One region of the Arthrobacter sp. GW822-FHT05G07 genome, then DNA from elsewhere that is predicted to be linked to it. Evidence: riboswitches for the same ligand, from Rfam matches in the RefSeq annotation. Region 1 holds a riboswitch; the other holds the start of a gene.

Region 1 (3,394 bases):
CCGAGTACGTCCCGCCCCGTGCAGTGCCCACCACCCTGGTGCTGGACACTCAAGGCCGCGTCAGTGCCCGGATCCTGGGGATCTCCCAAAAAGGAACCTTGAAGGCACTGATCACTACCGCAGCTGCGGGATCATGATTACCAAGCCCGCCGCCAGACCACCTAAAAGGACTTCTGCCATGACCAGCACCGCAAAACCCGCCGCGAACGTGAAACCCTCCGATCGTGGGGTTGCTTCAGCTGCTGAGGGGCCGGATATTCCCCGCATGACCCGCAACAAGCCGTTCGGGTGGCTCTTGGTCATCACCGGCGTCATCGGCTGGCTCGCCTCCGGCGCCCTGGTCCTGGAGAAACTCGAGGTACTCAAAGACCCCGGCTACAAAACCGTCTGCGACGTCAATCCCTGGATTTCCTGCGGTCAGGTCATGCAGACCTGGCAGAGTTCCGTTTTCGGATTCCCCAACATGTTCATTGGGATCGTGGCGTTCGCCGTCATCATCACCACGGGCATGGCCCTGCTTTCCGGTGCAACGTTCGCCCGCTGGTACTGGGCCGGCCTGCAGACAGGTGTCACGCTTGGGTTTGGCTTCGCCGTGTGGCTGTGGTCCCAGGCCCTGTACTCCATCCACATCCTCTGCCCCTTCTGCATGATCGTCTGGGCGGCAATGATTCCCCTGTTCGTCTGGGTCACGGCCCGGAACATCACCCATGGAGTCATCAAAGTACCCGCCGGAACGGCCCGCGTTGTCGGTGAGTTCGGCTGGATCATTACCGCGCTGCTCTACGTGGCTGTTACCGCAACCATCTTCTTCGCCTTCAGCCACGTCTTCCTGGGCACATCAGGACTCTGACCCTGGCATCGTGGGCGATGGGCGAGGCTTACATCCATCCCTGCGGATTCACGGTCTGTCCGTTAAGAAGTACCTCGAAGTGCAGATGGCAGCCGGTGGAGTTGCCGGTGGTTCCGGCTGCGGCCAGCCGCTGGCCGGCGGACACGGTCGCGCCCACGGAGGTTTCGATGGAGGCCAGGTGGTTGTAGGTGCTCTTCAGGCCGTTGCCGTGGTCCACCACAATTCTGTTCCCGCCACCATAGGGGGACCATCCGGCTTCCACGACGGTCCCGGCTCCGGCGGCGAATACTGCGGTCTGGCAGGCTGCCACGAGGTCAAGGCCGGTGTGCAGCTCCCCGGTGCCTGAGATCGGGCTGGTGCGGATACCGAACGGCGAGGTGACCGACATGCCGGCCAAGGGCGCCCCGAGCCGGGCTGTTGAGACAGGTTGCGCAGGAGCAGGGGCCGCAGCGGGGATCGGGGAGGCCGCCGGGGTCGTCGCCGCGGCCGCGCCGGCAGCAGCTAGGGGGGTCTTGGCGGGTACCGGCAACGGTGCCTGCTCGGTGGTGACAGCTGGTCGTTCATAACTGATCGAAGCCCCGACAGGGGCTTGGACGGGTGCGCCGGCAGCGACGGTTCCCGACGCCTGCACGGCAGGGGCGGTGCCGGTGGGGGCCGGGCCGGCATGGGCGGCGGTGAGCGCTGCGGTCAACAGCGCGGCGACGCTCAGCGTGGCGGCTGCGGTGACCTGTTTGCGGCGGCTCGCCCGCGCCCCTGCGCCTGGCAGGGGTCGGTGGCGACCGCTCGTGGGGGACATCATCGGGACGGCCACGCGGGGCGACAAACCGGAGGTTGGCTTTCGGCGGCGGCCATGGGGGGATACAGAAGACAAGGGGGATCGATCCTTTCGGTTCGCCTGCGAAGTTAGCTGTCGGGTTCGGGCCAAGGAAAAAGCCCGGCCGTGCCCGGCGGCTTTCTGGCCACCGGCATCACGGCTTCACCCCAAGGCAGGCTTACTGCCGATCCTGGGTCCTCCACCCCCGCCGTCAAAAAGGGATAGTCGTTTGATGCCCCGGGCGGGGTTCAGCGTGGGGCATCAAGGGTCTCAGTACAGAAAAACCTGAATTAATAGTAGCCGCAAAGCATCATCGTTACAATTTCGTGACACTACGTTCCCGTGTCGTGCAGGCGCGGACGCTATCCGGTGGCCGTGGCGGGCGGCCGGTACGCAATTGCTGTGCGTCTCTTCAGATGTGCAGCCAAAGGCTCAACGAGGCCCAGCGCAGGATGGTTCCCGCGCGCCGTGATGTCCGTCCGTTGGGGATTGTCCATGACCCGCGCTGCGCGGGAATCCGCCGCCCTGCGCCAGGGTCACAGTCCCATCGAGTCCAGCAGGGCGTCTTCTTCCTCGGCGCGGGAACGCTTGGGCGCGGAGGGATGACGGGGTTGCTGGACGGTGCTTGCTGTCTGCGCGGATTCGTCCGGGATTTCACGCTCCTCACGGTGGATGCGGGCCTGTTGACGTGCCATGTATCCGAAGCCGACGAACGCCAGAACCCCGAAGGTGATCCACTGCATGGCGTAGGACAGGTTTGATCCTTCCTTGACGGCCGGTTGGGCAAGTTGCTGGGGAACTACGGCGGGCTGGGGGGACTCCGAGGCCATCACCCCGTAACTGCCTGTCATCAAGGGATAGCCCAGCTGGCTCGCGAAGTAGGGCAGGTCGATGCTGGCCAGTTGTCCCTCGGGAGCGTCCCGGCCAAGGTCGGGTTCGGAGGGTTTGATGCGCACCACCGCGGAGATCTCGCCCGGTGGCGGGGCCGGCACGGCATCGGGGTATCCGGGCCGAAGGTTGCCGATCGGCAGCCACCCCCGGTTGATCACGATCGTTTCACCGGAAGCAAGCCGGAACGGAACCACTACCTCATATCCGGCAACGGAGTTATTGGGCCGGTTCCTGACGATTCTCTGGTCCTGGACAAGGTACCGGCCGGACACTGCAACGGTTGTCCACTTCGCGTCGGGGTCGGCGACCTCGAAGTAGGGGCGGGCGTCCTGAAACAGCGCGGGGGGTTTGTCGTAGTTCTCCTGGACCCTGCGGATCTCTGCCACTGTCTGGTTCCGACGGTCCATCTGCCAGTTTCCCAGGCCTATGCATGCGGCGGCGAAAAGTGCGGCCAGCAGCAGCCACCCCACCCAACGCCACGACAGCAGGAAGCTATACGCCACTGTTTTCCTCCCGAAGCTGCCATCGCCGTGCCAACAGGGCGCGGATGGCGGTGGCCTCTGCGGCCAGGCGGTGGTCTTCTCCTCGGGCCAGGAGGCCGTACTCGACCATCGTCCTGCCGTCCTCGTGGGTGCCGGCGCGGACCCAGGCTCGGCGCCGGTTCACATATAACGAAACCATCAGGCCTGTCACGGCCAGCAGGGAAAACGCCAGGACCCCACCTTGGGCGGGGGTGCTGCGCACATCCACTCCGATGTAGCGTTTCAGCCCGTCGAAGCTGATGCTTCCCTTGCCGTCGGGCAGCGTGTACGTGCCACCGGGGGCGAGTGTGATGCCCC
Region 2 (3,394 bases), on a different contig from region 1:
CGTCCCAGAACGCTGTGGAGCCGCCCACGCCGAGGACCACTTCATAGCCTTCCGGAGCGCGGAAGAACTGGCTGAGTCCTTCACGGACCGAACCAACCAGGTTCTTGACCGGAGCCTGGCGGTGGGAAGTGCCCAGGATGGTGGTCGATGCGGCAGACAACGCTTCGATCTGTTCCGGGCGAACCTTGGACGGTCCAGCGCCGAAGCGTCCGTCCTTGGGCAGCAGGTCGGCGGGAATGGTGATGCTGTTGTCGCTCACGTGGCGCTCCAATGGGTGTCGGCTAGAGATGGGAGGTGGCATGGGGCATCAACTGCCCCTTCGACACCCCAATTCTGCCTGACACGGCCCGCGCGCAGGAACCTGCGGCCGTCATAGTCCGCTACGTGGAATGCGGGCTCACCGAATGCGACCGGAATTATCCAGAGTAATTCCAAATAAGCTAGGCTGGTGGTTGGCGTTCAGGGGGCGGCGGTGCACACCGTCCGCCCTTGCTAGGGACGCGGTACGGTGGAGATTACGCAAGGAACTGCGTTCGAGGAGAGCTGAGCTGGATGACGGATCTGATCGATACCACTGAGATGTATCTTCGGACCATTTTGGAGCTTGAAGAAGAAAACATTGTGGCCCTCCGGGCGCGCATTGCCGAACGACTGCGCCACTCCGGACCCACTGTTTCCCAGACCATTGGACGCATGGAGCGCGATGGCCTGGTGATTGTGTCCAACGACCGCCACCTGGAACTGACTGAAGTGGGGCGGAAGCGCGCCACCGAGGTCATGCGCAAGCACCGCCTCGCGGAGCGCCTCCTGGCCGATGTGATCGGTCTGGACTGGGCCTACGTGCATGATGAGGCCTGTCGCTGGGAGCACGTCATGAGCGAGCGGGTGGAGCGTCGGCTCTACGAGCTCCTGGAGCACCCCACGGAGTCTCCCTATGGCAATCCCATCCCCGGACTCGAAGCGCTTGGTGGCCTTGCCAGCCAGCCGTTCCCACGGCTCGATGTCAACCTTCTGCAGGCCATGGACGGCTATGCCGCGGATTCCCGTGTGGTGGTCAGCCGCCTCGCGGAGCCCATCCAGGTGGAGCCCGAGCTCCTGACCCAGTTGGACGAAGGCGGAATCCGTCCGGGCGCAAGTGTCTCGCTGGAGCGCGTCGGCGAGTACATCTCAGTACGGGTCCCCGGTATTGAGGGCGCGTTGGAGCTGCCTCCGGAAGTTGCCGCGCACGTCTTCGTCTCACTCAGCTGAGCGAAGCCCCAAAGCACCGTGTCAAACCTCACTTTGCCCGCTTCGGCGCGCGTGTGACCTGCGGTTTTCCGAAAAAGATGATAAAAGCCTCCTTCTCTCAGCGGCCTCCTGTTGATAACGAATTTATTACCGCAGGCCTTCATCCCCTATAGTTATCTACTAGCGCTGATACCAAAGCGTTACCTGATCCGGAGCCGAGCTCTGCCAGCGGATCAGGTGTGTCACCACCACTGGCAGAGGCGGGGGAACCACAAGCGGCTGTCTAAAGAAGCAGCCTTGGGGTGAAGTCCGCAGCAGAAGTGCCCACGTATGCAAGTCCCTCTTGGGATACCTGTGTGCCGTGAGCGCCTCGTGCGGACCGGGTCTTTGTACTCTCTGACCCGAATCCGACAGCTAACTTCGCAGGCTTTTGAGAGAGGAACAGAGTTTGACATCGCAGAACGTCAGGGGTCGCCGCCGCGCGTCCGGCCCCGCTGCTGAGCTGCGGCCAGCCACCGTCGTAACGGAGATCCGGCCCCGCGACACCGAGCGTCAGGTGCGCCGCCGTAAGAGCCCGCTGCGCCAGGTTGCCGACTTCGCCGCTGCCAGCGGCGTCGGGCAGAAGGCCGGAGTTGCGCTTGCCGCCACCGGGCTTGCCCTGACTGTCGGCCTGCCGGCTACAAGCCCCGTCATGGCCACGTCGGAATCAGGACAGACCGAATCGGCCCTCGCCGTCGCCGCCCCCGCCGGCAGCCAGCCCGAGGTTTCCGCTGCCGCGTCGGCCAAGATCGACTTCAGCCGCGCCGCAGTCGCTACTGCCGCGGACCCCGATGGAAAGCTGAAGCAGCTGCTCAGCGCCCAGTCTGCTGGAAGCATCCAGCGCGCCTCATCCGTTGGCACCATGGCCAGCCCCCTTGACACGCTCACCACGGCATCCCCCTTCGGTTACCGCATCAGCCCGCTCACGGGTGGTGCCGGTGACTTCCACCGCGGTCAGGACTTCGTAGCCCAGTGCGGCACGGCTGTGCACGCCGCAGCTACCGGCAAGGTCACTTTCGCCGGATGGCACGAGTACGGCGGAGGCAACCGCGTGGTGGTCGACCACGGCAATGGCCTCGAAACCACGTACAACCACCTGTCGTCCTTCACCGTCCAGGTAGGACAGACCGTGAACCGCGGCGACACCGTGGCCCTGAGTGGCACCACGGGCGCTTCCACCGGTTGCCACCTCCACTTCGAGGTCCAGGTCAACGGTGAAGTCGTAGACCCCATGGGCTGGCTCTAATCCCAGTCGATGGTCGCCTCTCGCATTAGGGAGACGCGCCGTGACCTGAATGTGACATTCAGGTCCAACTGTTGTAGCGTACAGAGCGCATCGGCTTTTTAGGGGGCCGATGCACTTGAGTGGATTGCCTAGCTCTGCCACCGCTCAAGGTCCGTTCGCAAAATCGTCTGGCAGGGGCGGGGGAACCACTTCCGGTCTTCGAAAGAAGGCCTAGGGGTTAAGTCGCAAAGCTTCCGTGGAAGCAGCGTGGCCGGATGACTCCCATCCGAATCCGACAGCTCACCTCGCAGGCACTGGGAGAGGCTACCTACGTGTCATCATGCACTACCCCTGCGCGGCTTAGCGCCCCAACGGTTCGCGCGAACCCGTCGAACACCCTTTGCAAGGCTGCATCATTCACGGCAGGTACCTCGCGCCATCTGGCGCCCGTACCGGCAGCAGCCCCGGCCTCCGCTCTCAGCAGGCCCGAATCAGCATCCCCTGCGTCAACGCTGCTGCACTCCGTAGCGTCCACCGGGACCTCATCCTCACGCTTCACCCTCCGCTAGAAATAATCCGGTTCGGGGTCGTCCAGCATGCCCCCATGTTGGCCAACCCACTACCCGTGTGCACCCCAACTGCACTCGGATACGAAAAGAGAAAATCATGACCAGTGCAAACAAGGTTGCGCGGCACCGTGCTGAGGCCCCCAAGACCAGCTCGCTTTCCGTCATCGCCAAGGCCGTCACCACCAACGCCGGTGGCGTTGGCCGCCAGGCAGCAGTTATCGCTGCAGCTTCAGGCCTGGTCCTGACCAGTGGGATCGCCGCCAACGCTGCCGAGACCAACGTGGATCGTGAATCGACGTCAACGTCCACTCTGGACGTGCAGTCCGTAGTCCAG

The links. A riboswitch is a leader RNA that binds a small molecule or an ion and turns the genes downstream of it on or off. The one in region 1 is predicted to bind cyclic di-AMP.
Region 2: it holds a riboswitch for cyclic di-AMP, as region 1 does, so the genes downstream of both, AC1RJY_RS02335 (M23 family metallopeptidase) here and AC1RJY_RS21390 (M23 family metallopeptidase) in region 1, are expected to answer to the same signal.

What each region holds. Positions count from the first base shown of each region.
Region 1 is NZ_JBXALT010000014.1:77,047-80,440, forward strand. Features, by position in the region: gene AC1RJY_RS21380 (TlpA family protein disulfide reductase) at 1-137, shown strand, start outside; gene AC1RJY_RS21385 (vitamin K epoxide reductase family protein) at 179-850, shown strand; gene AC1RJY_RS21390 (M23 family metallopeptidase) at 879-1,721, opposite strand; cyclic di-AMP (ydaO/yuaA leader) riboswitch at 1,729-1,902, opposite strand; gene AC1RJY_RS21395 (SURF1 family cytochrome oxidase biogenesis protein) at 2,201-3,058, opposite strand; gene resB (cytochrome c biogenesis protein ResB) at 3,048-3,394, opposite strand, start outside.
Region 2 is NZ_JBXALT010000001.1:530,399-533,792, reverse strand. Features, by position in the region: gene serC (phosphoserine transaminase) at 1-259, opposite strand, end outside; gene AC1RJY_RS02340 (iron-dependent transcriptional repressor DtxR) at 553-1,248, shown strand; cyclic di-AMP (ydaO/yuaA leader) riboswitch at 1,431-1,671, shown strand; gene AC1RJY_RS02335 (M23 family metallopeptidase) at 1,676-2,512, shown strand; cyclic di-AMP (ydaO/yuaA leader) riboswitch at 2,659-2,819, shown strand; gene AC1RJY_RS02330 (NlpC/P60 family protein) at 3,158-3,394, shown strand, end outside.